DNA from 4 places in the Actinosynnema sp. NPDC059335 genome. Region 3 is predicted to be linked to each of the others. Evidence: riboswitches for the same ligand, from Rfam matches in the RefSeq annotation. Region 3 holds a riboswitch; each other region holds the start of a gene.
The links. Region 3 has a riboswitch for cobalamin ahead of metE (5-methyltetrahydropteroyltriglutamate--homocysteine S-methyltransferase). Riboswitches for the same ligand answer to the same signal wherever they lie in the genome.
Positions count from the first base shown of each region.

Region 1: it holds a riboswitch for cobalamin, as region 3 does, so the genes downstream of both, ACFXGA_RS08960 (CbtB-domain containing protein) here and metE (5-methyltetrahydropteroyltriglutamate--homocysteine S-methyltransferase) in region 3, are expected to answer to the same signal.
Region 2: it holds a riboswitch for cobalamin, as region 3 does, so the genes downstream of both, cobN (cobaltochelatase subunit CobN) here and metE (5-methyltetrahydropteroyltriglutamate--homocysteine S-methyltransferase) in region 3, are expected to answer to the same signal.
Region 4: it holds a riboswitch for cobalamin, as region 3 does, so the genes downstream of both, ACFXGA_RS34945 (prenyltransferase/squalene oxidase repeat-containing protein) here and metE (5-methyltetrahydropteroyltriglutamate--homocysteine S-methyltransferase) in region 3, are expected to answer to the same signal.

Region 1 covers NZ_JBHYXZ010000019.1:48,812-56,133, reverse strand. The annotation lists gene ACFXGA_RS09000 (thioesterase family protein) at 1-39, shown strand, start outside; gene ACFXGA_RS08995 (phosphoribosyltransferase) at 83-715, shown strand; gene ACFXGA_RS08990 (antibiotic biosynthesis monooxygenase family protein) at 700-987, opposite strand; gene ACFXGA_RS08985 (phosphoribosyl-ATP diphosphatase) at 984-1,247, opposite strand; gene ACFXGA_RS08980 (hypothetical protein) at 1,299-1,691, opposite strand; gene ACFXGA_RS08975 (N-acetyltransferase) at 1,702-2,154, opposite strand; gene ACFXGA_RS08970 (GNAT family N-acetyltransferase) at 2,238-3,413, shown strand; gene ACFXGA_RS08965 ((2Fe-2S)-binding protein) at 3,478-4,137, shown strand; cobalamin riboswitch at 4,186-4,362, shown strand; gene ACFXGA_RS08960 (CbtB-domain containing protein) at 4,393-4,578, shown strand; gene ACFXGA_RS08955 (CbtA family protein) at 4,587-5,324, shown strand; gene ACFXGA_RS08950 (HAD family hydrolase) at 5,374-6,039, opposite strand; gene ACFXGA_RS08945 (PAC2 family protein) at 6,401-7,297, shown strand.
Region 2 covers NZ_JBHYXZ010000120.1:16,346-23,667, reverse strand. The annotation lists gene cobM (precorrin-4 C(11)-methyltransferase) at 1-633, shown strand, start outside; gene ACFXGA_RS29570 (cobalt-precorrin-5B (C(1))-methyltransferase) at 636-1,694, opposite strand; gene ACFXGA_RS29565 (cobalt-precorrin-6A reductase) at 1,715-2,422, shown strand; gene ACFXGA_RS29560 (precorrin-2 C(20)-methyltransferase) at 2,397-4,103, opposite strand; gene ACFXGA_RS29555 (precorrin-8X methylmutase) at 4,100-4,726, opposite strand; gene ACFXGA_RS29550 (hypothetical protein) at 4,723-5,733, opposite strand; cobalamin riboswitch at 5,741-5,875, shown strand; gene cobN (cobaltochelatase subunit CobN) at 5,909-7,322, shown strand, end outside.
Region 3 covers NZ_JBHYXZ010000002.1:58,900-66,221, reverse strand. The annotation lists partial or broken gene ACFXGA_RS00975 (ribonucleotide reductase N-terminal alpha domain-containing protein) at 1-505, opposite strand, end outside; cobalamin riboswitch at 625-836, opposite strand; cobalamin riboswitch at 1,016-1,226, shown strand; gene metE (5-methyltetrahydropteroyltriglutamate--homocysteine S-methyltransferase) at 1,346-3,580, shown strand; gene ACFXGA_RS00965 (acyl-CoA thioesterase) at 3,577-4,074, shown strand; gene ACFXGA_RS00960 (hypothetical protein) at 4,227-4,745, opposite strand; gene ACFXGA_RS00955 (hypothetical protein) at 5,224-5,352, shown strand; gene kdpF (K(+)-transporting ATPase subunit F) at 5,349-5,450, shown strand; gene kdpA (potassium-transporting ATPase subunit KdpA) at 5,450-7,072, shown strand; gene kdpB (potassium-transporting ATPase subunit KdpB) at 7,069-7,322, shown strand, end outside.
Region 4 covers NZ_JBHYXZ010000179.1:446-7,767, forward strand. The annotation lists gene ACFXGA_RS34940 (cytochrome P450) at 1-885, opposite strand, end outside; cobalamin riboswitch at 979-1,103, shown strand; gene ACFXGA_RS34945 (prenyltransferase/squalene oxidase repeat-containing protein) at 1,195-2,505, shown strand; gene ACFXGA_RS34950 (hypothetical protein) at 2,502-3,338, shown strand; gene ACFXGA_RS34955 (energy-coupling factor transporter transmembrane component T) at 3,335-4,396, shown strand; gene ACFXGA_RS34960 (ABC transporter ATP-binding protein) at 4,393-6,141, shown strand; gene ACFXGA_RS34965 (ECF transporter S component) at 6,138-6,974, shown strand; gene ACFXGA_RS34970 (hypothetical protein) at 6,919-7,322, opposite strand, start outside.

The sequences.
Region 1 (7,322 bases), on a different contig from region 3:
GGGCGCGGCGCGCAGTCGCTGTTCGTGCGGGAGCGCTAGCCCGGCGGTCGCCGGCCGCCCGCGACGCGCGCACCATGGGGGTGTGAGGTTCGCGGACCGCTCCGACGCCGGCCGGGTGCTCGCCCGCGCGCTGGCCGACCGGACGTGGACCGACCCCCTGGTGCTCGGCCTGGCCCGCGGCGGCGTGCCGGTGGCGGTCGAGGTGGCCTCGGCGCTGGGCGGCGAGCTGGGCGTGGCCGTGGCCCGCAAGATCGGCGCGACCGGCCACCCCGAGTACGGCGTCGGCGCGGTCACCGCCGACGGCGCGCCGATCTTCGACGAGGACGCGCTGCGCCTGCTCCGCCTCACCGCCGACGACCTGGCCGAGACGTGCGCGGCCGAACGGCAGGAGGCCCGGCGGCGGCTCGCGCGGTACCGCGACGGGCCGGTGCGGCTGGAGGGCCGGGACGTGCTGGTGGTGGACGACGGGCTGGCCACCGGCGTCACCGCCCGCGCCGCCCTGCGGGAAGCCCGCGGGCAGCGGCCCGGCCGCCTGGTGCTGGCGGTGCCGGTGGGCGCGGCGGACGCGGTGCGCGCCCTGGCCGAGGACGCCGACCTGGTCGTGTGCCCGCACGCGCGGGCCGACTTCCGCGCGGTCGGCCGGTTCTACGAGCGGTTCGACCAGGTCACCGACGACCAGGTGGTCGCGCTGCTGGGCGGTCAGGGCTCGCGGTAGTGCTCGACGGTCGGGAACGGGTCGTAGAAGTGGTGCAGCAACGCCTTCCAGCGCGGGTACAGCGGTCCCTGCCGGAAGCCGACCGTGTGGTCCTCCAGCCGTTCCCACCCCACCAGCAGCAGGTACCGGGACGGTCGTTCGACCGAGCGCCGCAGGTCGAGCGAGACGAACCCGGGCGAGCGCGCCACGAGCCCGCGCGCCTCGGCGAACGCCCGCTCGAAGTCCGCCTCCAGCCCGGGGCGGACGTCGAGCGCGGCGACTTCCAGGATCACAGGTGCTTGTAGACGTCTTCGAGGGTCAGGCCGCGGCCGAGCATCAGCACCTGCACGCGGTACAGCAGTTGGGAGACCTCTTCGGCCAGGCGTTCGTCGGACTCGTGCTCCGCGGCGATCCAGACCTCGCCGGCCTCCTCCAGCACCTTCTTGCCCTGCGCATGCACCCCGGCCTCCAGAGCCGCGGCGGTGGCGGAGCCCTCAGGGCGGGTGCGTGCGCGTTCGCTCAGCTCGGCGAACAGCTCGTCGAAGGTCTTCACGGGGTCTGATCCTCCCATCCCCCGAACGGCCGCAGGCAGCCAGGACCCCGGTCAGGCCGGGACGGACCGCGCCGCGCGGGCACGGGCGCGCAGCCCGGCCGCCTGCGCGGCCACCGCCGCCACGGCGAACACCGCGCCCAGCCCGGGACGCGGCCGGACGGCCGGGATGACGTGGTCGAAGATGTGGGACGAGGCGTCGTAGCCGGTCGCGACGACCACCGCCGCCACCAGCGCGACCACGGCGAACGCCGCCGCCACCGGCAGCGCGGCACGCGGCGGCGCCATCGCGGTCGCGTGCATCGCCGACGCCGCGCCCACGTAGGCCCACCAGAGCGGCAGGCGGGGCAGCTCGACGTCGATGCCGCCGTAGTGCGACCACGGCACCAGCACGGCGAGGACGGTGAGGCAGACGGCGACGATGGTCCACTTGGCCGACGAGGTCACCGCACGGACTCTAGATCCCGTACTCGGGACTGGTGAAGGGCCACACCTCCGCGATCCACTTCGGCACGAACGCGTCGAGCGCACGTTCCAGGTCGGTGCCCACGTGCCCGTCCACGACCCACCAGGAGATCCGCGCGTCGGCGGGCTCGTGCTCGGCCACGGGGTCGATGTAGACGCAGCCGAGCAGCGCGGTCTCGGCGGCGTCGAACAGGGCGTAGTTGAACGACTCGTGCGCGTCCTGCTCGCGTTCGTGGCGGGCGAGGTCCACCCGGTCCTGCTCGTGGGTCATGTCGGCGGGCGGCCAGCCCCACTTCTCGCCGTACCGCGACCACAGCCGCTCCCGCGAGCCCATCACGGCCGGGTAGTCGATGTCCACATCGGACTCGCGGATGGGCCGCAGGTGGTGCTCGGCGTCGAGCGGCACGCGGGTCGGGTGGGCGAAGTCAGCGGGGAGCCAGGGCATGCGCGGATTGTGCGGTGGCGTGGCCGCCGACGCCACCGAAAAACCGCTGGCGCGGTCTCCGGTCGCCTCACGACACTGGCGTGGTGACCGATGGGCTGGTGCTGCGGACCGCGCGCCCCGAAGACCTCGACCGGATCGGCGCGCTGCTGGCCGAGCGCGGCGAGCCGGCCGACGCCGTGGACCACCGCCTGGTGGTCGAGGACCCGGACGCGGGCTGGGACGCGTGCGCGGTCGTGGTGGACGGCGACGAGGTCGTGTCGACCGCGACCCTGCTGGACGAGACGCTGGTGCTCGACGGCGTGGAGATCCCGGCGGGGCAGGTCGAGCTGGTCGCCACCCACCGCGACTACGAGGGCCGGGGGCTGGTGCGGGCGCTGATGGCGTGGGCGCACGAGCGCTCGGCCGCGCGCGGTCACCTGGTGCACGTGATGCTCGGCATCCCCTACTTCTACCGGCGGTTCGGCTACACCTACGCCATCCCGATCCCGGCCACCCGGCCGGTCGTGCGACGCCCCGACGTCGGCGGGCACGTGGTGCGCGAGGCGACCGTGGCCGACATCCCGGCGATGGCGCGCCTCCAGGACGCCGAGCAGGCGCGGGCCGACCTGCGGATGCCGCACTCCCCCGCGCTGTGGCGGTGGCTGGTGGCCCGCGACGGCAGCGCGCAGTGGCTGGTGGAGCGGGACGGCGTGCCGGTCGCGACCGGCCGCACCACGCCGCCGGAGGAGGGCGTGCGGCTGTGCGAGGTGGCCGCCGTGGACGAGGCGGCGGCGCACGCGCTGCTCGCCGCGACGGGGGCCACCGAGATGACCGACCGGCCGTGGTCGGTGGCGGGCGCGGCGCTGGCGCCGTTCCTCGGGCCGCCGCCGGAGGAGGCCAACTCGTACTACGTGCGGATCGGTGACCCGGTCGCGTTGCTGGAGCACCTGCGGCCGGTGTTCGGGCGGCGGTTGGCGCGGGGAGGTTTCGCGGACCGGGAGGGTGAGGCGATCGTCTCGTTCTACGGCTCGCACGTGCGGCTGCCGTTCCGGGCGGGCGAGGTCGGGCCGGTCGTGCCGGGCGGTCGGATGCAGGCGCCGGGCGCGGCGGGCGGCGCGGGGGTGGCGCCGGACCGGTTGGCGTCGCTGCTGTTCGGTCCGCACGGTCTGCGCGGCCTGACGGCGCGGGAGCCGGATGTGTACCCGGGGCCGAACGCCGAGCTGATGCACGCGCTGTTCCCGCCGGTGCGGGGCGACCTGATGACGTTCTACATCCCCTGACGGACGAGGGCGGCGGACGGGGGCTTGCGGACGCAGGTGGCGCGGTGGCGGCAGACTGGGGCGCGTGTCCGAGTTCGCCCGAGTCCTGGCCACCCTGCGGCAGGTCCGCGGCCTCAGCCCGTTCTTCGCCCTCGACGTCGGCCGGCCCGACGACGGCTGGCACGACGGCGAGGCGCTGGCGGACCGCGGCCCCGCCCTGCCCGACGCCCTCGACCGGATCGCCGCCCGCTACCGCACCGGGGAGCGGCGGGTCGCCGGGTCGCTGTTCTTCCTCGGCTACACGGCGCGGCTGCTCAGCCCGGTCGTGGCCGCCCGCGCGGTCGGCGGTGTCGCGCCGGACGTCCGACCCGCGAACCTGTGGTGGCGTTACGGCCCGGACGGGCTCCAGGTCCGGCTGAAGGACCCGCTGCCCGGCGTCGGCCTCGCCGAGTCGCTGGGGCCCGTGGTGGAGGCGCTGCACGCGACCACCCGGGTGGCCCGCGGTCTGCTGTGGGGCAACGCGGGGTCGTCCGCGGCGGGCGCGTTGCGCACGGTGCACCGCGGCGGCGTCGACTGCGCGGCGTTGGCCGACGAGCTGTTCGCCGAACCGCCGCTCAAGGGCACCGGCGACTTCATCCCGTTCCCCGGCGAGATCGCGTTCCGGCGGCGGAGCTGCTGCCTGTACTACCGGCTCGACGGCGGCGGCACGTGCGGCGACTGCCCGTTGCCGCCGCGGCGGGGATGACGCGCACGACAACTCGTCTGGTCGGTTGTGCCCGCCGGTGATCGGCCTCTACCGTTCGGGCGCCGCAGTGGACGGGAAGCCGGTGGGAATCCGGCGCGGTCCTCGCCACTGTGACCGGGGAGCCAACCCGCCGAGCACGTCACTGGCCGCGCGCAGCGGCTGGGAAGACGCGGGGACGGCGTCGATCCGGGAGTCAGGAGACCGGCTGCGGCACGAGTTGTTGTTGACCTTCCACGAGGTATGGAGGAGGCCGTCATGACGAGCCCCGCGCACCCCCTCTCCCCACCGGTCCCCAAATGGGCCTACGCCGTCGCGCTGGTCGCGCTGGCCGTGACCTGGCTGGTGCTGCAGGAGAACGGCATCGCGCTCGGCCACGCCGCCGAGACCGTGCACGAGTTCTTCCACGACGGCCGGCACGCGCTCGGCGTCCCGTGCCACTAGGCGCCGGCGTGAGGACACCCACCTACCAGGGGTTGTTGGCCCGCGGTGTGGGCGCGGGCGCGGTGTCCGGGCTGCTCGCGGGCCTGGTCGGCGTGCTCGTGGTCGAGGCGCCGATCCGGGCGGCGCTGGCCGTCGAGGAGGCGCGGCCCGCGGCGTCGGGCGGGCACGGGCACGGCGAGGTGTTCAGCCGGGGCACGCAGGTCGTCGGCGGCGTGCTGGCCGCGGTGCTCGTCGGCGTCGCGGTCGGGGCGTTGTTCGCCACGGCGTACGCGGGGTCGCGGCGGTGGTTCGCGGGCCGGACGCCGTTCGTGCGGGCGGTGACGCTGTCCGCGGCGGCGTTCGGCGCGGCCGCGGTGCTGCCCGCGGTGAAGTACCCGGCCAACCCGCCCGGTGTCGGCGACGCCGACACGGTGGAGTACCGCACCGTGCTCTACCTGGGGTTGATCGCGGCCGGGCTGCTGGTCGCGGCCGGGGCGAGCCGGCTCGCGTCACGGCTTCACCGGTTGAGCCCGCCGGTTCGCGGCACGGTGGTGGCGTTGGCGGTGGTCGCGGCCGTGGTCGTGCTGCTGGTGGCGTTCCCGGGCACGCCGGACGCGGTGCCGGCCGACGTGCCGGGTGCCGTGCTGTGGGAGTTCCGGCTCGCGTCGCTCGCCGAGACGGCCACGTTGTGGCTGGGGCTCGGGGTGGTGTTCGGGCTGCTGGTCGACCCGGCCGTGCGGCGGGTTCGGCCGGTGTCGGCGGTCTAGCGGCGGTCGGGTCGGCTGTGGCCGGGTCGGCTGCGGTCGGGCCGGGGTCTCAGCCGTTCAGGAGCGGGGCGAGCGTCGCTAGGGTGACGCCCACCAGGGAGTCGCGGAACACGCGGCGCTCGCCCGGCTCCACCGGCACGTCGCACGGCACCACCAGGACCGTGCACCCGGCGGCCGCGGCGGAGGCCACGCCGGTCGGCGAGTCCTCGATCGCGACGCAGCGCGTCGGGTTCGCGCCGAGCAGGCGCGCGGCCTTCAGGTACGGGTCGGGCAGCGGCTTGTTGCGGCGGTCCACCTCGTCGCCGCACACGGTGACGTCGAACAGGTCCCGCCCGATGGTGTCCAGCGCGACCTCGGTCAACTGGCGCTCGGTCGAGGTGACCAGGGCCATCGGCACCCCCGAGTCGCGGACCGCGCGCAACGCCTCCTGCGCGCCCGGCCGCCACGGCAGCCCGGCGCGGAACACCTCCTCGGTGCGGCGCATGATCCACGCCGCGCCGTCGGCCACGTCCTCCGGCGTCGGGTTCGGCTCGCCAACCTCGGCGAACAGCATCGCCATCGTGCGCGGCACGCTCGACCCGACCATCGCCTGCCTGGTCTCCAGCGACAGCGTGCCGCCCAACTTCTCCACGAACTCGTAGAGCGGGATGTCCCACAGCTTCTCCGAGTCCAGCAGCGTGCCGTCCATGTCCCAGAGCACAGCCTCGACCGTCATGTGCGCCTTTCGCCGTTCGGTGCCTCAGGGGTGGTGTGCCGCGAACGGGTGAGTTCGGCACCCCGACGTGACAGTTCCAAGATCCGCTCCTCGACGCCGCGCCCGGCCCGTCCGGAGGGCTCCGCTCCGGGCGCGAGGGCACCGGCGACGTCCGGCCGGGCTCCGGGCGCGATCCCGTCGCGGTCCCGGTGAGCTGCGAAGTCGTCCGACGGACGGCGGGCGGACCTCGGCGTCACGCCCGTCACGGCCCCCGCGACGAGGAGGTGGTCGGCGAGCGCGCCCCGGAACGGGGGCGTGACACGATCCGACATGCGCCAAGCCTACGGCGTCGGGTGTGCGCCGGTGGTCGTAGTCTGGCGCCGTGACCGATCCGGACCAGGCCGACCAGACCCCCTACGACCCCAGCGAACCGCTCACCAACCCGATCATGGTGTGCGCGTTCGAGGGGTGGAACGATGCAGGCGACGCCGCCAGCACGGCGATCGAACACCTGCAACTCACGTGGGACGCGAGGCCGTTGGCGGAGGTCGATCCGGACGACTACTACGACTTCCAGGTGACTCGACCCACAGTCCGGATGGTGGACGGTGTCACCCGACGGGTGGAATTCCCGACGACGCGGTTGTCGGTGTGCCGTCCACCCGGCTCCTCCACCGACGTGGTGCTGGTGCACGGGATCGAGCCGAACATGCGCTGGCGGAAGTTCGCCGGCGAGCTGCTCGGGCACATCGAGCGGCTGGGCGTGACGACGGTGGTCACGCTGGGCGCGCTGCTGATGGACACCCCGCACACCCGTCCCGTGCCCGTGACGGGCACCGCCTACGACGAGGCGGCGGCCGCCAAGTACGGGTTGGAGCGGTCCCGGTACGAGGGGCCGACCGGGATCGTGGGCGTGTTCCAGGACCTGTGCGTGCAGGCGGGCGTGCCCGCGATCTCCTTCTGGGCGGCCGTGCCCCACTACGTGTCCCAGCCGCCCTCGCCGAAGGCGACGTTGGCGCTGCTGCACCGGGTGGAGGAGGTGCTGGACGTCGAGGTGCCGCTCGGCGCGCTGCCCGAGCAGGCGGAGGAGTGGGAGCGCACGGTCAGCGAGATGGCCGACGAGGACGAGGACGTGCGCAACTACGTGCGGGCGTTGGAGGAGCGCGGGGACGCGGAGTTGCAGATCACCGAGGCCAGTGGTGACGCGATCGCGGCCGAGTTCGAGCGGTACCTGCGGCGGCGGGGGCGTGGGCCCGGGCGTGGGCCGACCGGGATGTGACCCGAAAAGCAAGAAGAGTCCTCGC
Region 2 (7,322 bases), on a different contig from region 3:
CCGGTCGAGGTCCTGGAGCACTGCCCGCCCGGGGCGCGCCTGGTCGACACGGCGAACCTCGACCTGGACGAGATCACCGCCGAGCTGTCCGCCGCGCACGCGGCCGGGCACGACGTGGCGCGGCTGCACTCGGGCGACCCGTCGGTGTTCAGCGCGATGGCCGAGCAGATGCGCCGGCTGGACGCGCTGGCCATCCCCTACGACGTGACGCCGGGCGTGCCCGCGTTCGCCGCGGCGGCCGCGTCCCTGCGCCGCGAGCTGACCGTGCCGGGCGTCGCGCAGACCGTGATCCTGACCCGCACGGCGGCCCGCGCCACGCCCATGCCCGAGGGCGAGGACCTGGCGACGCTGGGCCGGTCCGGGTCCACGCTCGTGCTGCACCTGGCCGTGCAGCGGATCTTGGGGGTGGTGGCCGACCTGCTGCCCAACTACGGCGCGGACTGCCCGGTCGCGGTGGTCGCGCGGGCCAGCCGCGAGGACGAGGTCGTGCTGCGCGGCACGCTCGCCGACATCGCCGACCAGGTGCTCGCGGCGGGCGTGAAGCGGACCGCGGTCATCGTCGTGGGCCGGGCGCTGGCCGCCGAGGGCTTCCCGGACAGCCACCTCTACTCCACCGCCCGCAGCCGACCGTGACGTCAGGCCCGGCCGACGACCGTCCCCGCGCGGTCGATCACGACGACGTCCACCGCGACCGGGGCGCCGCGCAGCACGCCGTCCGCCGTCGCCTTGGCCCTCGCCGCCACCAGGTCGCCCAGCGGCACGCCCGCCGCCTGGCACACCTGGAGCGCTCCCAGGGCCGTGTTCGCGTCGGCCACCGCCGAGGCGACCGCGGGATCGTCCACCAGGGACGCCAGGAAGCCCAGGTCGACCTGCGAGCGGCCCGAGTGCAGGTCGAGGTGGCCGTCCGCCAGCTTGGACAGCTTCCCGATGCCGCCCGCGATGGTCAGCCTCGGCACGGGGTGGCGGCGCAGGTACTTCAGCACCGCGCCGGCGAAGTCGCCCATGTCCAGCAACGCGTCCTCGGGCAGCCCGTGCAGCGCCGCCGCGACCTTCTCCGACGTGCTTCCGGTGCACCCGGCCACGTGCCGGTGGCCCTGCGCGCGGGCCACGTCGATGCCGCGCCGGATGCTGTCGATCCACGCCGAGCACGAGTAGGGGACGACGATCCCGGTCGTGCCGAGGATCGACAGCCCGCCCAGGATGCCCAGCCGGGGGTTCCACGTCCTGCGGGCCAGCTCCTCGCCGTGCTCGACCGAGACCGTCACGACCACGTCGCCGGCGCCGCCGTGCTCGGCCGCCACCCGCGCGACGTGCTCGCGCATCATCTGCCGCGGCACGGGGTTGATCGCGGGCTCCCCGACGGCCAGCGGCAGGCCGGGCTTGGTCACTGTGCCGACACCGGGCCCCGCCTCGAACACCACGCCGCTGCCCGGCGCGCCGTGCCGGACCGTCGCGCCGACCAGCGCGCCGTGCGTGACGTCCGGGTCGTCGCCCGCGTCCTTCACGATCGCGGCGAACGCGCGGTCGTCCGCCAGGGATTCCCGGGCCAGCGCGAACGTCGGCGTCTGGCCCTTCGGCAGCACGATCCCCACCGGGTCGGGGAACTCACCGGTGAGCAACGCCGTGTACGCCGCCGTGGTGGCGGCGGTGGCGCAGGCGCCGGTGGTCCAGCCGAAGCGCAGGTTCGTGCTCACGACGACAGGATGCAACAGCCGTGAAGACCGTGCTGGTACTGGGTGGCACGGGCGAGGCCCGCGCGCTCGCCGCCGCGCTCACCGGGATGAGGGTGATCTCGTCGCTGGCCGGCCGGGTGGCCGACCCGAAGCTGCCCGAGGGCGAGGTCCGCGTCGGCGGCTTCGGCGGGGTGGACGGGCTCGTGGCGTACCTGCGGGCCGAACGCGTGGACGCCGTCGTGGACGCCACGCACCCGTTCGCCGACCGCATCACCGCGAACGCCCTCGCCGCGACCACCGCGACCGGCACCCCGTTCCTGGTGCTGCGCCGCCCCGGCTGGCCGCCCGAGGAGGGCTGGCGGTACGTGGACAGCGTCGCCGAGGCCGCCGCGCTCGTCGCCGGCCGCCGGGCGCTCGTCACCACCGGGCGTCGAGGGCTGGCCGCGTTCACCGACGGCGTGGCGCGCACCGTCGACCCGCCCGACCCGCCGAACCCGCGGCTGGCGGTCGTGCTCGACCGCGGTCCGTACACAGTGGACGGCGAGCTGGCGCTCATGCGGGAGCACCGGGTCGAGGTCCTGGTCACCAAGGACAGCGGCGGGCCGATGACGGCCGCCAAGCTGGCGGCCGCCCGTCACCTCGGCATCCCGGTCGTGGTCGTGCGCCGACCCCCGCCACCGGACGCGCCGCTGGTGGAGACGGTCGCCGAGGCCGTCGACTGGCTCACGCGGGGTAGCGGCGCGGGGTGAACACCGTGCCGCGGGCGCTGACCCGGGTCTGCGAGGAGCCGACCAGCAGCAGGCACCGCATGTCCACCGCGGACGCGTCGAGGTCGGCCAGCCGCACCACCCGGACGGACTCCTCCGGGCCGCCGACGTCCCGACCGACGACCACGGGCGTGTCGGGGGAGCGGTGCCGCAGCAGCGCGTCGCGGGCCTTGTCCACCTGCCACGTGCGGCTGCGCGACGCCGGGTTGTAGATCGCGAGCACGAGGTCGGCCGCGGCCGCCGCCTCCAGCCGCCGCTCGATCACCTCCCACGGCTTGAGCCGGTCCGACAGCGAGACCACGCAGTAGTCGTGGCCCAGCGGCGCGCCGACCCGGCTGGCCACCGCGTGGGCGGCCGTCACCCCCGGCAGGACGCGGACCGGCACGTCGGCGAACTGCGGGTCGGTGGCCACCTCCAGGACCGCGCCGGCCATCGCGAACACGCCCGGGTCGCCCGACGACACCACCGCGACCCGACGCCCCCGCTTGGCGAGGTCGAGCGCGAAGGCCGCCCGCTCGGCCTCCACCTTGTTGTCCGACGCGTGCCGCCGCTGGCGCGGGTCCACCGGCACGCGGTTCAGGTAGGTCACGTACCCGACCAACTCCTCGGCCGCCGCCAACGCCTCCCGCGCCTCCGGCGTCAACCACTGCGGCCCGGCCGGCCCGAGCCCGACCACCACCACCTCGCCGGCGGTTCCGGCCTCGCCGACCGCCCCGGCTTCGCCGGCGGTTCCGGCCGAAGCCGCGGCCTCGCCCGGCTCCCCCGCCACCGCGCCGCTCGCCGCCGCCCCGGGGTCGGCCGCGCCGCCTGCCGCCCCCACCGGGCCGCCCCCCGCCGCGCTTGCCGTGACCGCGCTGCGCGCCGGCGAGCCGCCCGCGAGCGGGAGAGCGGCAGCCGGGCCGGCGCCGACCGACCCGTCCGCCGCGATCGCACCCGACCCGCCCGCGTGCCCGGCCCCCGACCGGCTCGGCAGCAGGGCCAGCGAGAAGTACGGCACGCCGTCCGCCTCCACCTCGGCCAACGGCGCGGTCCGCTGCGCCCCGGTCGTCGCCCGCTCCACGTACCACGCCTCGCCCAGCCGGCCCGACCGCGCCAACGCCTCCCGCACCCGCGGGAACGTGCGGCCCAGCTTCATCACCGCCACCGGGTCGCCGCCGGCCAGGTGACCGGCCAACTCCTCCTCCGGCAACGTGCCCGGCAGCACGGTCAGCACCTCGTCCCGCTCCACCAGCGGCCGCCCGAGCACCGCCGCCCCCGCGCTCACCGACGTCACCCCCGGCACGACCTCGGCCGGGTACCGGTGCGCCAACCGCTTGTGCAGGTGCATGTAGGAGCCGTAGAAGAACGGGTCGCCCGCCGCCAGCACCACGACCGTCCGCCCGGCGTCGAGGTGCGCCGCCAACCGCGCCGCGCACTCCTCGTAGAACGCGTCGATCTCGCCCTGGTAGTCGTCGGACTCCTCGGTCGTGACCGGGTAGACCAGCTGCTCCTCGACCTGCCCCTCGCGCAGGTACGGCTCGGCGATGCGGCGCGCCACGCTGCGCCCGTGCCGCGCGCTGTGGAACACCACCACGTCGGCCTCGCCGATCAGCCGCGCCGCCTTGACGGTCACCAGCTCCGGGTCGCCCGGACCCACCCCGACCCCGTACAGCCTGCCCGTCATTCTTCCTCGCTCGCGATCGCGTTGAGCGCCGCCGCGGTCATGGCGCTGCCACCCCGCCGGCCGCGCACGACCAGGTACTCCAACCCCAGGCCGTTGGCCGCCAACGCGTCCTTCGACTCGGCCGCGCCGATGAACCCCACCGGCACGCCGAGCACGGCGGCGGGTCGGGGCGCGCCCGCCGCGATCAGGTCGAGCAGGTGGAACAACGCGGTGGGCGCGTTGCCGATGGCCACCACCGCGCCCTCCAACCGGTCCCGCCACAGCTCCAACGCCGCCGCGCTGCGCGTGGTCCCCAGCTCCTCGGCCAACCCGGGCACCCGCGGGTCGCCCAACGTGCAGACGACCTCGTTGTCCGCGGGCAGCCGGCGACGCGTCACGCCCGCCGCGACCATCTGCGCGTCGCACAGGATCGGCGCGCCCGCCAGCAGCGCCGCCCGCGCGTCGCGCACCACGTGCGGCGAGAAGTCGACGTCCCCGACCAGGTCGACCATCCCGCAGGCGTGGATCATCCGCACCACCACCCGGGCGACGTCGGACGGGAACCGCGCCAGGTCGGCCTCGGCGCGGATGGTGGCGAACGAACGGCGGTAGATCTCCGCGCCGTCCTTGACGTACCCGGTCACCTGATCTCCTCGTACCCGTCGCCGGTCGCGACGAACTCCACCACGTCGCCCGCCGGGCGACCGCACCGCCGGGCGCAGCCCGACCAGTGCACCCGGCCGGACCCGGTCCGCGCCCGCACCCAACGGGTCGCGTCGGCCCGCACGTCGGCCAGCGACTTCGCGCACCCCGGCCGCCCGGTGCACGCGCTGACGCCGTGCCACGGCGAGTCCGGCGACGTGAACAGGCCGCCGGTGTCGGTCCCGGCCGGCAGCACCAGGCTCCGCCACGGCGTGATCCGCACCGGCACGCCGGCGAGCAGCCGCGCGTCCCACCGCCCGAACGGCACGCCCGCCACGACCACGTCGCCGTGCCCACCGGGTGCGACGGGCGTCACACCGGACGGGATTTTCACGGAACCGGGCTCGCCCAGCGCCGCCGTGATCTTCCGCACACCGCCGTCCACTTCGGACAGCCGCCACGCCTCGCCGCGGATCCCGGCGAACACCCGCGCGGCCGTCACCACGGCGTTCACCGGGTCCGCCACCCGCAGCCCGGAATCGCGCCCGGCCAGGAACAACGCGTCACCGACGAGCCCGATGTCACCCGACAGGCCGCTCACCGCGCCACCCACCGTGACCAGGAACCTCCCCGGCAGGGAGGCCAACTCCGGCGCCGCGAGCAGCGCCGCGTCGAGCGCGTCCACCAGCGCCTGGTTGTCCTCCATCGGCGCGGCGACGATGTTGCGCATCCGCTCGTGCGTCACCGACGGCAGCAGGCCGGCCGCGCGCAGCCGCGCGCCCAGCTCGTGCTCCGCCCCCGGCGCCAAGCCCCTGATCTGCACGTTCGCCCGTGACGTCAGCTCCAGGAACCCGTCGCCGAGGTCCAGCGCGGCGGCACGCAGCACGTCGACCCGCTCGGCGCTCAACGTGCCGCCGGGCACCCGCACGCGCGCCAACCCGCCGTCGGCGGCGCGGTGCACGTCGACGGCGCCGGGGCAGGCGTCCGGGTGAGTTCGCTCCGTGGGCATGGACTGGATGCTAACTGCCGTTAGGGTGACCTCCGAACGGCGAAGCAGCAGGAGGAAGCCGGTGTGAATCCGGCGCGGTCCCGCCACTGTGACCGGGGGAGCCCCCGGGAGTCAGGAACTCCGCTCGCCGTCCCCTACGACCGGGGCGAGGACCCCCGAGGGATGGAGCCCGCACGTGATCCTGCTGTTGTCGACCTCCGACACGGACCTGCTGTCCGCCCGTGCCAGCGGCGCCGACTACCGCCTGGCCAACCCCGCCCGCACCGCCGTGGACGACCTCCCGGTCCTGGTGGAGGGCGTCGACCTGGTGGTCGTGCGCATCCTCGGCGGTCGCCGGATGTGGGAGGAGGGGCTGGACCGGCTGCTCGCGTCCGGCCTGCCGGTCGTCGTGCTGGGCGGCGAGCAGAACCCGGACGCGCCGCTGATGGAGCTGTCGACGGTGCCCGGCGGGGTGTGCGCCGAGGCGCACGCGTACCTGGCGCACGGCGGCGCGGCGAACCTCGCCCAGTTGCACCGCTTCCTGTCCGACACGGTCCTGCTCACCGGCCACGGCTTCGCGCCGCCCGCGCCGACGCCGACCTGGGGCCTGCTGGAGCGGGACGACCAGGCCGACGGGCCGACCGTCGCGGTGCTGTACTACCGCGCCCACCACGTGGCCGGGAACACCGCGTTCGTGCACGCGCTGTGCGACGCGATCGTGGCCAAGGGCGGCCGTCCGCTGCCGGTCTACTGCGCCTCCCTGCGCACCGCCGAACCGGAGCTGCTGGCCGAGCTGGCCAAGGCCGACGCCTTGGTGGTCACCGTGCTCGCGGCCGGCGGCGCCAAGCCCGCCGCGGCGTCCGCCGGCGGTGACGACGACGCGTGGGACGTGGGCGCGCTGGCCGCCCTCGACGTGCCGATCCTCCAGGGGCTGTGCCTGACCACGAGCCGTGCCGCGTGGGAGGGCAACGACGACGGTCTGTCCCCTTTGGACACCGCGACGCAGGTGGCGATCCCGGAGTTCGACGGCCGGATCATCACGGTGCCTTTCTCGTTCAAGGAGGTCGACGAGGACGGCCTCACCGTCTACGTCGCCGACCCGGAGCGCGCCGCCCGGGTCGCGGGCATCGCCGTGCGCCACGGCAGGCTCCGGCACGTCCCGCCGGCCGAACGCCGCGTCGTGGTGATGCTGTCGGCCTACCCCACCAAGCACTCCCGCATCGGCAACGCCGTCGGCCTGGACACGCCCGCGAGCGTGGTCCGGCTGCTCGCCGCGATGCGCGACCGGGGCTACGACATCGGCGACGGGCTGCCCGGCGTGGCCGACCTCGACGGCGACGCGCTCATCCACGCGCTCATCGCGGCCGGCGGCCAGGACGCCGACTGGCTCACCGAGGAGCAGCTCCGGGGCAACCCCGTGCGGCTGCCCGCCGCCCGCTACCGCGAGTGGTTCGCCACCCTGCCGGCCGACGCGCGCGAGGAGGTGGAGCGGCACTGGGGCGAGGCGCCCGGCAACCTGTTCGTGGACCGGTCGCGCGACCCCGACGGGGAGATCGTGCTGGCCGCGCTGCGCTCCGGCAACGTCGTGGTCATGGTGCAGCCGCCGCGCG
Region 3 (7,322 bases):
TGCCGTCGTAGACGGTGCGCCGCACCTCGGCCAGCACGACCTCCGGCGAGGTGTCGGCCAGGCCCGCGCACGCCTCACCGACCACGACGCCCACGCGGTCCCAGTCCAGCAGGACCAGCTCGCCGTCCGGACCCTTGACGCGGAACTCCGATGCGGCGGGCACGACCTCGCGGGCCTTGGCGTGCTCCTCGCGGTAGAGCACGTAGGCACGGGCCACCTCGTGGTGACCGCCGCGCATCAGCACCAGTTCCACCTGGTCCTGGATCTGCTCGACGTGCAGCGCGACATCCGGCCGCGCGCGCTTGAGCAGCGCGGCCCCCACCTGCGCCGTCAGGTCTTCCACCAGGGGGTGCAGGCGGGAAGACGACGCGGCGGCGTCGCCCTCCACGGCCAGGAACGCCTTGGTCATCGCCACCGCGATCCTGGTGGCGTCGAACGCCGAGGCACTGCCGTCGCGGCGGATCACCCGCACCTGCGCGGTGGTGCTCGTGGTTGTGGTCGACACAGCCCTCTCCTCGCGAGCCTGGAGCGGCCCGGAGCACGCGGGGGTGCCACAGAGCGCGTGCGCGACGGCACGCTGATCCGTGTCGGCCCGCCCACGAGGCCCCGGACACGCGCACGCCGGCCGGCGCGCGCACCGACGGCAGGTCTTCGGACTCGCGGACACCCGGCTGACACCGGACCTACTGGCCGTCGCTTCCCACGCGTGACGCGCAGTGCTTCGTGACGGCGGTCGTTCCCACTCACCGCTGCGGGGCAGTCCCGGATTCGCACCGGGTTCCCTCTTGCCTCCTCGGCCCTCGGAGGGCGTCGGAACCATCGACGGCGGGAACACTACATGTTGTAGATCGCCGCGCAACCCACCCCCACATGGACACGTGTCCGCTGCGCCGGCCCGCTCTCGGGGTTCATCCTTCAAACAGCAGCCCGTTCCCGGACGAGGAGGGCACCGCTCACGCATCACCGATGCGCACCAGGCGGTTCCCGGATTCTGAGCGGTGTTCCCGCGGTGCGCTACGCTGCCGTCGCTGGTGGTTCGCCCGCGTCGGTGACGGCGGAGGCGAGGCAAGAGGGAACCCGGTGCGAATCCGGGACTGCCCCGCAGCGGTGAACGGGAACGAAAGCCGTCAACCAAGCACTGCGCGCTCCGCGTGGGAAGCGACGGCCGGTAGGAGTGGGTTCGACGCCCGTGAGTCCGAAGACCTGCCACCGGTCCGCGCACCCACCGGGTACGCGGTGTCCGGGAGCCTCGCGGGAGGGCTCGCGCGGACGCGGCCGAGTGCCGCCCGCGAAGCGTGCCCGTGACAGCGACCGGACTTCACGCACGCTCGCGAGGAGAGAGCTTGTGACCAGCGGTATCGGCGCCACCGTGCTCGGATATCCGAGGATCGGTCCCCATCGGGAACTCAAGCGCGCCGTGGAGGCGTACTGGGCGGGGAGGACCGACCGGGACACCCTGCTCGCCACCGCTGCCGACCTGCGCGCGGCAACGTGGCGGGAGTTGCGCGACGCCGGGCTGGACTCGATCCCGTCCAACACGTTCTCGTTCTACGACCAGGTGCTCGACACGGCGTTCCTCGTCGGCGCGGTCCCGGACCGCTACCGGCGCGAGCACGAGCTGGACTCCTACTTCGCGGCGGCACGGGGCGACGCGCAGGCGCCGCCGCTGGAGCTGACGAAGTGGTTCGACACCAACTACCACTACCTGGTGCCCGAGATCGGCCCGGACACGGTGTTCCGGCTGGCCGGGGACAAGCCGCTGGCCGACTACCGGCAGGCCCGCCGGCTGGGGATCGAGACCCGGCCGGTGCTGCTGGGCCCGGTGACGTTCCTGCTGCTGGCCAAGGGCGCCGACCCGCTGGCGCGGCTGGACGACCTGGTGGACGTCTACGCCGAGCTGCTGGTTGTGCTGGCGGCGCAGGGCGTGGTGTGGGTCCAGCTCGACGAGCTGGCCTTCGCCGCCGACCGCGCGGAAACGGACCTGGCCGCGCTGGGCCGGGCCTACACCCGGCTGGCCTCGCTCAACGCCCGCCCGAAGCTCCTGGTCACCGGCTACTACGGCAGCCTCGGCCCCGCCCTGCCGGTGCTGGCGGGCACGGCCGTCGAGGCGATCGGCGTGGACCTGGTCGCGGGCGCGGTTGACGGGATCGCGGGCATCCCGGCGCTGCGGGACAAGACGCTGGTGGCCGGGGTGGTGGACGGCCGCAACGTGTGGCGCACCGACCTGCGGAAGGCGCTGGCCACGGCGGTGTCGCTGCTCGGTTCGGCAGGCGAGGTGGCGGTGTCGACTTCCTCGACGCTGCTGCACGTGCCCTACGACCTCGACGCGGAGACCGGGCTGGACCCGGCGGTGCGGTCGCGGCTGGCGTTCGCCAGGCAGAAGGTCCGCGAGGTCGTGCTGCTAGGCCGCGCGCTGCGCGAGGGCGTGACCGGCGCGTGGGCCGGCCAGGCCGACGAGCCCGCCGCGAGCCCCCGCCGTGACGAGGCCGTGCGGGCCCGGCTGGCCGCGCTGCGCCCGCAGGACCGCGAACGCGCGCCCTACGCCCACCGCGCCGCCGCCCAGGAAGACCGCCTGGACCTCCCGCCGCTGGCGACCACGACCATCGGCTCGTTCCCCCAAACCGCCGACATCCGCACTGCTCGCGCGGAACTGCGGTCGGGTGCGCTGTCGCAGGCGGAGTACGTCGAGCGGATGCGCGCCGAGATCGCCCGTGTCATCGCGCTTCAGGAGGACATCGGGCTGGACGTGCTGGTGCACGGCGAGCCCGAGCGCAATGACATGGTGCAGTACTTCGCCGAGCACCTGGACGGCTTCGCCACCACCGAGCACGGCTGGGTGCAGTCCTACGGCTCGCGCTGCGTGCGCCCGCCGATCCTGCACGGCGACGTCACCCGCCCCGGACCGATCACCGTGCCGTGGGCGAGTTTCGCCCAATCGCTGACCGAACGGCCGGTCAAGGGCATGCTGACCGGGCCGGTGACGATCCTGGCGTGGTCGTTCGTCCGCGACGACCAGCCCCTGGCCGACACCGCCGACCAGGTGGCGCTGGCGCTGCGCGACGAGGTCGCCGACCTGGAGGCCGCCGGCATCCGCATCGTGCAGGTCGACGAGCCCGCGCTGCGCGAGCTGCTGCCGCTGCGCGCCGCCGACCAACCCGCCTACCTGGAGTGGTCGGTGGCCGCGTTCCGCCTGGCCACCTCCGGCGCCGCACCGGAGACCCAGGTACACACGCATCTGTGCTACTCGGAGTTCGGCGAGGTCATCGACGCCATCGACGGCCTGGGTGCGGACGTGACCACCATCGAGGCCGCACGGTCCAAGATGGAAATCCTGGAAGACCTGCGGGCCAACGGTTTCAGCCGCGGCGTGGGCCCCGGCGTGTACGACATCCACTCGCCGCGGGTACCCGACGTGGACGAGGTCGTCGAGCTGGTGGCCGCCGCCGCGCGGGTACTGCCGGGAAACCGGCTGTGGGTCAACCCCGACTGCGGCCTGAAGACCCGCGGCTACCGCGAGGTCGAACCGGCGCTGCGCACCCTGGTTGCCGCGGCCCGGCGGGTGCGGGCGGAGTTGGGGTGAGCGGCAAGCCCACCGCCGCGTCGAGGTTGACGATCTCGCGGATCACCGACGACCACGACACCAACCTGATGGGCACCGTGCACGGCGGGGTGCTGATGAAGCTGGTCGACTCGCTGGCCGGGGTGGTCTCGGCGCGGCACTGCGAGGGCCCGTCGGTGACGGTCGCGGTCGACGAGATGGTGTTCCTGGTCCCGGTGCGCGTGGGTGACGTGCTGCACCTGCACGCCCAGGTCAACTGGACCGGCAACACCTCGATGGAGGTCGGGGTGCGGGTCACCGCCGACCGTTGGGACCGCTCGGTGCCCGCGGTGCACGTGGCCTCGGCCTACGTGGTGCTGGTGGCCGTGGACCACGACGGCCGTCCGCGGCCGGTCCCGCCCGTGGTGCCGGACAGCGCCGAGGACCGCCGCCGCCGTGCGGAGGCGGAGATCCGCCGCACCCACCGCCTGGCCCGCAGTCGGGCGATCGTCGCCTCCAGGACGGTCGGGGTGTGACCGCAACCGGCCGACCTATCCCCGGTCGACCTCGACGATGACGATGACGACGGAGACGATGACCGTGGCGATGACGGCGATGAGTGATCACCCGTCATCGACCGGGTGGCGGGTATGACGGGGTGGATCGCCCGCCACACCCGCCGCACGGGTCAGGAGATGGGGTAGGTGGAGATGTCGCCGCAGGTGAGCGGGCCTGGTTCGGGGATGGGGGTGATGGCGGTGTGGCAGACCTGGACGGTGACGCGGTCGATGGGCACCGGGGTCGGCGTCGGGACGAGCGGCACGGAGAGCACGAACTCGAACTTGGTCGCGCCGGTGGTGCTCTGGCGCTCGGTATCGACGGCGGTGCGGCCGTTGTAGGCGGTGAACACGGCCACCGCGACGGCTCGGGTGGGCGGGGCGCACGGGGTGGCGTTGCGCAGCGCGACCTCACCGGTGACCTTGACCGCGGTCACGGGGTGGGGCGTCGGGACCGGCAGCGCGTTGCGCCAGGCCAACTGGCCGGTGGTGTGGCTGCTCAGGCAGCGGTCAGTGTGCTCGGCCTTGAACGGCACCGCCGCTGCGGCCGGGTCGGCGCTCGCGCCGCCGGTGAGGGTGGAAGTGGTTGCGATGGCCGTGAACGCCACGGCGGCAGCGCGACCGATCCTCGATAACAGGGGTGAGGTCATCTGAGCAGACTCCTTTGTCCTCGCTCCGATTCTTTCAGGGTGGGTTCTCCCGCCGATCCTGTGCGCCTGCTACCGGGCGGCCTGCTCGGCACAGGTCGGGCGTGGACGAACTGAGCTTGCCAATAATTACTGGGAGTGCTGAATCCGAACAACTGGGTAGCAGTACGTGACTGCGGAGTCCGGTACGACGCCGGTTCGGCAGCCGCCTGTGAGCACGGTTCAGATTCTGGCGCGGCCCAGTCGGTCGCCGAAGACGCCGAACGCTGCAGCTACCGGGCGACCAGCCGGGACAGGCGCTCGACCGCCTCGTGCTCGTCACTGTGCGCAGCGCCCGCAGCGATCGTGGTTAACCCGGTCGTGACCTGCGGTGAGACCGGCGTCTCCCGGTCGTCAACATCGCGTAAGGGACCGGATCGAGGGCGTTAGGGACCCGTCAGGCATCCGTGGGCCGGCCACTTCCGGGTGCATCCTTTCCGGCATGGCGGTCCGTCGAGACCGCTCGGAGTCGGGAAGGGGCGCGGAGATGGCCGATCTGGCCTACGTGCTGCTGATCATAGGTGTGTTCCTGCTGCTGGCGCTCGGCGTGCGCGGTCTGGGGCGGTTGTGAGCGGCACCGGGGTGATGGCCAACACCGTCGGCGGTGTGCTGGCCCTGCTGTTGATCGGGTACCTGTTCGTCGCGCTGGTCCGTCCGGAGAAATTCTGATGTCCTCTACTGTGGCCGGTCTGCTCCAGGTCGGTCTGCTGATCGTCGCCCTGGCCGTGGTGTACCGGCCGTTCGGCGACTACATGGCCCGCGTCTACACGGGTGCCGAGCATTCCAAGGTGGAACGCGCGGTCTACAAGGTCGCGCGCGTCGATCCGGACTCCGAGCAGCGCTGGGGCACATACGCGCTGGGCGTGCTGGGGTTCTCCTTCGTCGGCGTGGTGCTGCTCTACGTGCTCCAGCGGGTGCAGTCGGTGCTGCCGTGGGCCTACGACCGGGGCAACGTGCCCCCGGGCATGGCGTTCAACACCGCGGTCAGCTTCGTGACCAACACGAACTGGCAGTCCTACGTGCCCGAGACCGTCATGGGGCACACCGTGCAGATGATCGGGTTGACGGTGCAGAACTTCGTCTCCGCCGCGGTGGGCCTGGCGGTGGCGATGGCCCTGGTGCGCGGGTTCGTCCGCAGCCGCACCGACCGGTTGGGCAACTTCTGGGTCGACCTGACCCGCGGCACGATCCGCGTCCTGCTGCCGGTGGCGTTCATGTTCGCGATCGTCCTGGTCGCCACCGGCGTGGTGATGAGCCTGAAGTCCGGTGTGGACGTCGACGGGCAGCTCGTCGCCACGGCACCGGTGGCGAGCCAGGAGGCGATCAAGGAGTTGGGCACCAACGGCGGCGGGGTGCTCAACGCCAACTCCGCCCACCCGTTCGAGAACCCCAACGCCTGGTCCAACCTCATCGAGATCTTCCTGATTCTGGTCATCCCGGTGTCGCTCACCCGCACCTTCGGCACGATGGTCGGCGACCGCCGGCAGGGGTATGTGCTGCTCGGCGTGATGGGCGCGTTGTGGAGCGCGATGTTGGCGGTGATCTGGGCGGCGGAGGCGAGCGGCCTGCGTCCGTTGGAGGGCAAGGAACTGCGGTTCGGCGTCCCGTCGAGCGCGTTGTTCGCCAACACCACCACGGCCACGTCGACAGGTGCGGTGAACTCGATGCACGACAGCTTCACCGGGCTGGGTGGCGGCGGCGCGCTGCTGAACATGCTGTTCGGCGAGATGACGCCGGGCGGTGTGGGCACCGGCCTCTACAGCATCCTGGTGATGGCCGTGATCGCGATGTTCCTGGCCGGGTTGATGGTCGGCCGCACGCCCGAGTACCTGGGCAAGAAGCTGGGTCGCCGCGAAGTGACGGCGGCGGCGGTGTCGATCCTGGCCATGCCGACCGTGTTGCTGATCGGCGCGGGCGTCGCGGCCGTGCTGCCGTCCACGCAGGGCGCGTTGAACAACCCCGGTGCGCACGGCCTGTCGGAGATCCTCTACGCCTACGCGTCGGCGTCGAACAACAACGGCAGCGCGTTCGCCGGCATCACGGTGACCAACGACTGGTTCCAGGCGTCGCTGGGCGTGTGCATGGCACTGGGCCGGTTCGTGCCCGTCGTCGCCGTGCTGTGCCTGGCCGGGTCGCTGGCCGGGCAGCGGAAGGTGCCGGTCACGGCCGGCACGCTGCCGACCACCGGCCCGCTGTTCGCCACCCTGCTCGGCGGGGCGATCGTCCTGGTCGCCGCGCTGACCTTCGTCCCCGCCCTCGCCCTCGGTCCCATCGCGGAGGCCCTGCTGTGACCACCACCACCGAACACCCGCAGCGGACTCCGCAGGAGATTCGCGAACGCCACGCTCGGAATCCGAGCCGGCAGGTGGCTGCCGGGGTGTTCAACCCCCGCCAACTGCTGACCTCGCTGCCCGACGCGCTGCGCAAGCTCGATCCGCGTCACCAGGCGCGCAACCCGGTCATGTTCGTCGTGTGGGTCGGCTCGGTCCTCGTTACGGTGTTCGCCGCGACCGACCCGAGCGTGTTCACCGTCGCGGTGGC
Region 4 (7,322 bases), on a different contig from region 3:
GGCCGCGTCGTCGTCACGCATCGCGGCACGCGCCGCGTCGTCCTTCAGCAGCACGATCGCGCCCAGCGCCAGCATCGACGCCGTGGTGTCGAACCCCCCGGTCAGCACGCCGTCGGCCAGGCCCGCCAGCTCGACGTCGCTCACGTCGTCCCCGTGCTGGCGGATGATCGAGCCGATCAGCCCGTCGCCCGGCGACCGGCGCTCGCGGCGCACGATCTCCTCCATGTAGGACAGCGACTCCGAGATCGCGCCCAACGCCTGCCCCGCGCCGCCGAACAGGTCGAACCGCGCCGCCGCCAGCTCCTGGAACCGGTCGCGGTCCTCGTAGGGCACGCCCAGCAGCTCGCAGATCGTCAGCGACGGGATCGGCAGCGCGAACTCCTTGACCAGGTCGACCGGCCCGTCGACGGCCTCCATGGCGTCCAGCCGCTCGGTCACGATCGCGTCGATGCGCGGCACCAGCCGCGACAGCCGCCGCATGGTGAACTCCGGCGTGAGCAGCTTGCGCAGCCGGGTGTGGTCGGGCGGGTCGGCGAAGCCGAGGCCGCCGGGCGACTGCTCGATGCGCCCGACCGCCGCGCCGAGCCGCGCGTAGTCGTTGCTGAACGCGCCTGTGTCGGACAGCACCTTCCTCGCCTCGTCCTGCCCCGTGACCAACCACACCCGCAAGCCGAACGGCACCGGGATCCGGTGCACCGCGCCGGCCTCCCGCATCCGCTCCAACTCGGCGACCGGCACCACCCCGTCCCGCTTCAACGGGACCAGCGCCCGGTCCGGGAGCAGCGACAACGCCCGCGAACCGATCTTGCCCAGCACCCACCGCGTCGCCGAACGCCGTGCGACCCACGCCACCAAGCCGTCGCGCACGGACGCCAGAGTCGTCATCGAACACCCCTCTTCCCCAGATCGAATCGACCGACGGTAACCGTACGTAGGGGTGAGCAGCATCGCGCTAGAGGCGGATTGACACGACAGGGTCCTTGACAGACGATCGGCAATCGCGCGCGAAACGGGGGAAGCCGGTCGAAATCCGGCGCTGACCCGCAACGGTAGGCCCCTCCCGGGGACGAGCCCGAACACCCGTCGCGCGTGCCACGCTCCTGACACCGTCGAGGTCAACGGGTCGGAGCCCGGGAAGCGGCGAGCACGGCTGTCCGGGGTCCGCTCGCGCCTTGCGCCCCGGAAAGGCAGAACATGTCGTTGAGACGGACCGCCGCCGTCATCGCCGCCGCCGCTGTCACCGCGCTCGCGCTCGCCCCCGCCGCACGGAGCCAGGACGAGGCGCGGGCGGTGCCGACGACGGACGCGAGCGACGCCGCCGCGGGGTGGCTGGCCCGGCAGCTCGTCGACGGCGACCACTTCCTCTACCCCGGCACGACCTCCCCCGACCAGGGCTCGACGTTGGACGCGCTGTTCGCGTTCACCGCCGCCGGGGTGGCCTCCGACAGCGCGGACAAGGCGCTCGCGTGGCTCGCCCGGCCGGAGGTCATCGCCAACTACCTGCACTTCGACGACCCCGCCGAGTCGTTCGCGGGCTCCTACGCGAAGCTGGCGCTGGCCGTCCAGGTCCGCGGCGGCGACCCGTCGGACTTCGGCGGCGAGGACCTGATCGCGGGCCTCACCGCGTTGCAGGCCCCGTCCGGCCGGTTCGTCAACAAGTCGCAGTACGGCGACTTCTCCAACGGGTTCAGCCAGGCGTTCGCGGTGCTCGCCCTGGACCGCGCGCAGGGCGCGCCGCGGGCCGCCGTGGACTACCTCGTCGGTCAGCAGTGCGGGGACGGCGGCTTCCCGCTGATCCTGGAGGCCACGCCCTGCGTGTCGCACGTGGACGCCACGTCCATGGCCGTGCAGGCGCTGGTGGCCGTCGGCGACACCGCCGCGGCCGGCGAGGCCCTCGACTGGCTGGAGGGCGTGCAGCAGCCCGGCGGCGGCTTCCGCGACGAGGGCGCGACCGACGCGGGCAACGCCAACAGCACCGGCCTGGCCGCGCAGGCGTTGCGCGCGGGCGGCCGCACGGCCACCGCGGACCTCGCCGTCCGGTTCCTCACCTCGCTCCAGGTCGGCTGCACGGCCGCCGAGGCCGACCGGGGCGCGATCGCGTTCGACGCGACGGGCTTCCAGCAGACCTCGTCGTTGCGCGCCAGCGCGCAGGGCGTCCTCGGCCTGGTCGGCGTCGGCTTCGGCGACCTGACGGCCGACGGCGGCACGCCGGGCACGCCGGTGCTGGACTGCCCGGCCACCACCACGTCGTCGACCGCGGCCACCACCACGAGCACCGACACCACGACGACCACCGGCACCGACGCGACCACCACCACGACGGACGCCTCCGTCACGGCCACCACCACGACCGCCGCGGTGGTGGCCGTGACGGCCAACCGGGGCAACCTGGCCCGCACCGGCGCGGACGTCGGCCCGGCGCTGTGGGTCGGCGCGCTGCTGCTGGTCGGCGGGGTGCTCACGGTCCTGTTGTCGCGCAAGCGGTACGCGGATGCGCGGAAGTGACCGGCCGGTGGGCGCGAGCGCTGACGGCGGCGGCCGTCGTCGGGCTCGCGATGACGAACGCCCCGCTGACCGCGCAGGCGGCTGACTGCGCGGGCGTCACGGTCGTCGTGGACTTCCGCTCGTTGGGCGGCGGCGTGCAGACCGGGTGCGCGCCCGGTGACCCCGCCACGGGGACGGCCGCGCTCAGCGCCGCCGGATTCGGCTACACGTTCGCCGCCCTCCAGCCGGGGTTCGTGTGCCGGATCAACGGCAAGCCGAGCAGCGACCCGTGCCGGACCACGTCGCCGACCACGGCCTACTGGGGCTACTGGCACGGCCGGCCCGGCGAGTCGTGGGTCTACAGCAGCACGAGCGCGAGCGCGTACGACCCCGCGCCGGGCACCGTCGAGGGCTGGTCGTTCGGCGCGGGCGAGCCGCCGGGCATCGCGCCGCCGGCGCCCGCGCCGAAGCCCGCCCCACCGGCGCCCCCCGCGCCCGACCCTGGGCAGCCCGCGCCGAACCCGGCGCAACCGGGTCAACCCGGCCAACCGAATCAGCCGCAACCGCCCGCGCCGCGGCAGCCCGGCCCGCCGACCGCCGAACCCACGCAGGAGACGACCACCACCACGGCGGAGACGACGACCACGCCGCCTTCCTCCGCCGAGGAAACGACGGTCGGCGGAACTTCGTCGAGTCCGGTCGTGCCGACGGACGGCGCGTCACCGGAAGCAGGAGCCGAGCCGACGCCGGACTCGGGCGGCGCGGTCGGCCTGGTGATCGGGATCGTGGTGGTCGCCGTGTTGGCCGGCCTCGGGGTGTGGACCGCGCGGCGGCGCGCCAGGGCGGCGGAGTGAGCCTGCACCCCGGTGCGTGGTGGCTGTGGGCGTTGTGCCTGGCCGCCGTCGCGGCCCGCACCACCAACCCGCTGCTGCTGGCGCTGGTGATCGCGGTCGCCGGGTACGTCGCCGTGTCGTGCCGCGAGGACACGCCGTGGGCGAGCGCGTACGGGGTGTTCCTCAAGTTCGCCCTGGTGGTGCTCGCCGTCCGGGTGGTGCTGCACGTGCTGCTCGGCGGTGTGGGCGGGCCGACCGTGCTCGTGACGCTGCCCGAGATCCCGCTGCCCGACTGGGCGAAGGGCATCCGGCTGGGTGGTCCGGTGAGCGCCGAGGGTCTCGCTTTCGCGCTGTACCAGGGGCTCCAGCTCGCCACGTTGCTGTGCTGCGTGGGCGCGGCGAACGCGTTGGCCAACGCCAAGCGGCTGCTGCGGTCGCTGCCGGCCGCGTTGTACGAGGTGAGCGTGGCGGTGGTGGTGGCGTTGACGGTCGCGCCGCAGCTCGTGGCCAGCGCGCGGTCGGTGCGCCGGGCGCGGGCGTTGCGGGGTGACGCCGTGCGCGGCGTGAAGGCGATGCGGGTGCTGATGGTGCCGGTGCTGGAGGACGCGTTCGAGCGGTCCCTGGTGCTGGCCGCGGCGATGGACTCGCGCGGCTACGGCCGGGCGGCGGGGCTGCCGCGGCGGACCAGGGTGCTGACGGGCGTGCTGGTGCTGGGCGGCCTGGTCGGGTTGTGCGTCGGCGCGTACGGGCTGCTCGGCGGCGGCACCCCGAACACGGTCGGCACGCCGATGCTGGCGGCCGGGGCGGCGCTGGCCGTCGCGGGCCTGTGGACCGGGTCGCGGCGGGTGCGGCGCAGCCGGTACCGGCCGGACCGGTGGGGGCCGCGGGAGCTGCTGATCGCCGCGTCCGGCCTGCTCGCCGCACTGGCGACGTACCTCGCCCCGGACGGCCTCGGCCGGGCGGCGCTGACCCCGGACACCGTGCCGCTGGTCCCGCCCGAACTGCCGCTGCTGCCCGCGGTCGGCCTGCTGTGCGCGCTCGCGCCCGTTGTCGTCGCCAGGAACAGGATGGGCCAGTGATCCGGTTCGAGAACGTCTCCGTCACCTACCGCGACGCCGCCGCGCCCGCGTTGGCCGGGGTGGACCTGCACGTGCCGGAGGGCGAGCTGTGCCTGGTGGTCGGGCGGACCGGGTCGGGCAAGTCGACGCTGTTGCGCGCGGTCAACGGGCTGGTGCCGCACTTCACCGGCGGCACGCTCACCGGCCGCGTGCTGGTGGACGGCCGCGACACCCGCACGCACCCGCCGCGCGAGCTGGCGGACGTGGTCGGCGTGGTGGCGCAGGACCCGCAGGCCGGGTTCGTCACCGACTCGGTCGAGGAGGAGCTGGCGTACTCGATGGAGTCGCTGGGACTGCCCAACCCGGTGATGCGCAAGCGGGTCGAGGAGACGCTGGACCTGCTCGGGCTGGCCGACCTGCGCCGCCGCCCGCTGGCCGCCCTGTCCGGCGGGCAGCAGCAGCGCGTGGCCGTCGGCGCGGCCCTCACCGCGCACCCGCGGGTGCTGGTCCTGGACGAGCCGACCTCGGCGCTGGACCCCGGCGCGGCGGAGGACGTGCTGGCCGCGGTGCACCGGCTGGTGCACGACCTCGGCATGACCGTGCTGATCGCCGAGCACCGGCTGGAACGGGTCGCGCAGTACGCCGACCGCGTGGTGTGGCTGCCGGGCGGCGGGCTGCCGCCGGTCGCGGGCGACCCCGGTCCGGTCCTGGCGGACGCCCCGGTCGCGCCGCCCGTGGTGCGGCTGGGCCGGCTCGCCGGGTGGGACCCGGTGCCGGTGTCCATCCGGGACGCGCGGCGCAGGGCCGGTCCCTTGCGCGACCGCCTCGCCACGCCACCCGCATCCACTCCACCCGCGCGCACGTCGTCCACGCCCGCGCCACCTACATCCGCGCCACCCGCGCCCGCGCCCACATCCGCGTCGTCCACGTCGTCGCCACCCACGCCCACATCCGCGTCGTCCGCGCCTGCACGGCTCGCGCCGGCGTCGTCCACGTCGTCACCGGCAGCGGGCCTGGTGCGGGTTCGGGACCTGCGGGTCCGCTACTCCGCCGTGGACGCGCTGCGCGGCGTGTCGCTGGACGTCGGCGCGGGTGAGCGGGTCGCGGTGATGGGCCGCAACGGGTCCGGCAAGTCCAGCCTGCTGTGGGCCGTGCAGGGCACCGGCAAGCGGTCCGGCGGCGAGGTGGCGGTGGAGGACGTGGACCCGGCGACGCTGAAGCCCGGACCGCGGCGGCGCGCCGTCGGCCTGGTGCCGCAGCAGCCCGGCGACCTGCTGTACCTGCACACGGTCGGCGGCGAGTGCGCGCAGGCCGACCGCGAGTCCGGCCGGTCCCCGGGCACGTGCCGCGAGTTCCTGGACCGGCTCGCGCCGGGCATCCCGGACGACCGCCACCCGCGCGACCTGTCCGAGGGGCAGCGGCTCGCGCTGGTGCTGGCGGTGGCGCTCACCCCGTCGCCGCGCGCCGTGCTGCTGGACGAGCCGACCCGGGGCCTGGACTACCCGGCGAAGACGCGGCTGGCCGAGGCGTTGCGGGACCTCGCCGACGACGGGCACGCGGTCGTGCTGGCAACCCACGACGTGGAGTTCGTGGCCGAGTACGCGACCCGCGTGGTGGTGCTCGCCGAGGGCGAGGTGGTGGCCGACGGGCCGACCGCCGAGGTGGTCACCGCGTCGCCGGTGTTCTCGCCGCAGGTGGCGAAGGTGCTCGCACCGCAGCAGTGGCTGACCGTGGCGGACGTGCGCGCGGCCCTGGCGGCCCGGTGAACGGCGCGCCCGTCCGGATCCGGTCCCGCGCCGCCGTCGCCCTGGGCGTGGCCGCCGCGATCAGCGTCGTCGCGTTCGGGTGGCCGCTGCTGGTGTCCGCGGACGCCGTGATCGCCCAAGGCGCGACCGCGCCGTGGGTGTTCGCCCTGCTGCTGCCGCTCGTGCTGGCGGTCGTGCTGGCCGAGATCAGCGAGGGCGGCCTGGACGCGAAGGCCGTGGCGATGCTGGGCGTGCTGTCCGCGCTGGGCGCGGCGATCCGGCCCCTCGGGGCGGGCACGGCGGGTGTCGAGACGGTGTTCTTCCTGCTCGTGCTGGGCGGCCGGGTCTTCGGGCCCGGTTTCGGGTTCGTGCTGGGCAACACGATGCTGTTCGCGTCGGCCCTGCTCACCGGCGGCGTCGGGCCGTGGCTGCCCTACCAGATGCTCGCCGCGGCGTGGGTGGCGCTCGGCGCGGGGCTGCTGCCGCCCGCCCGCGGCAAGGCCGAGTTGGCGCTGCTGGGCGGGTACAGCGCCGTCGCCTCGCTGGTGTACGGGCTGCTGCTGAACCTGTCGTTCTGGCCGTTCGCGCTGGGCGCGGGCAGCACGTCGCTGTCGTTCCAGCCGGGCGCGCCGATCCTGGACAACCTGGTCCGCGTGGTGGCGTTCAGCCTCGCCACCTCGCTCGGCTGGGACGTCGGCCGCGCGATCACCACCACGATCCTGGTCCTGGTGACCGGCCCGGTGCTGCTGCGGACGCTGCGCCGGGCCGCGCGCCGCGCCTCGTTCGGCGACCCCGCGCTCACGCCGGGAGCCGCGCCGCCACCTCCGCCACCGCGTCCAGCGCCGCCGATGTGAGGTGGCCCGTGGCGACCTCGGCCTCGGCCACCGCCACCGTCGTGCGGTCGAGGTCCGAGCCGTAGTTCGCGCCGGTGAACGCGATGTCGGCCAGACCGACCTCGGCCGCGCCCAACGCCCGCACGTCACCGGTGCCGGGCGCGTCCACGACGTCCCGGAACGCCCGCGCCTCGCCGCCCGAGCCGAAGACCACCCAGGCGACCGCCACCACCGCCGAGTTGCCCGCTTCGTCGCCCACGGTGATCAGCACCCGGTCCACCGACGCACACCCGCTGCGCAGCAGGAACTCCCGCACCTCCCCGAACGACGCCGCCTCGCACCCGCTCCGCCGCCGGTCGGTCCGCTTCA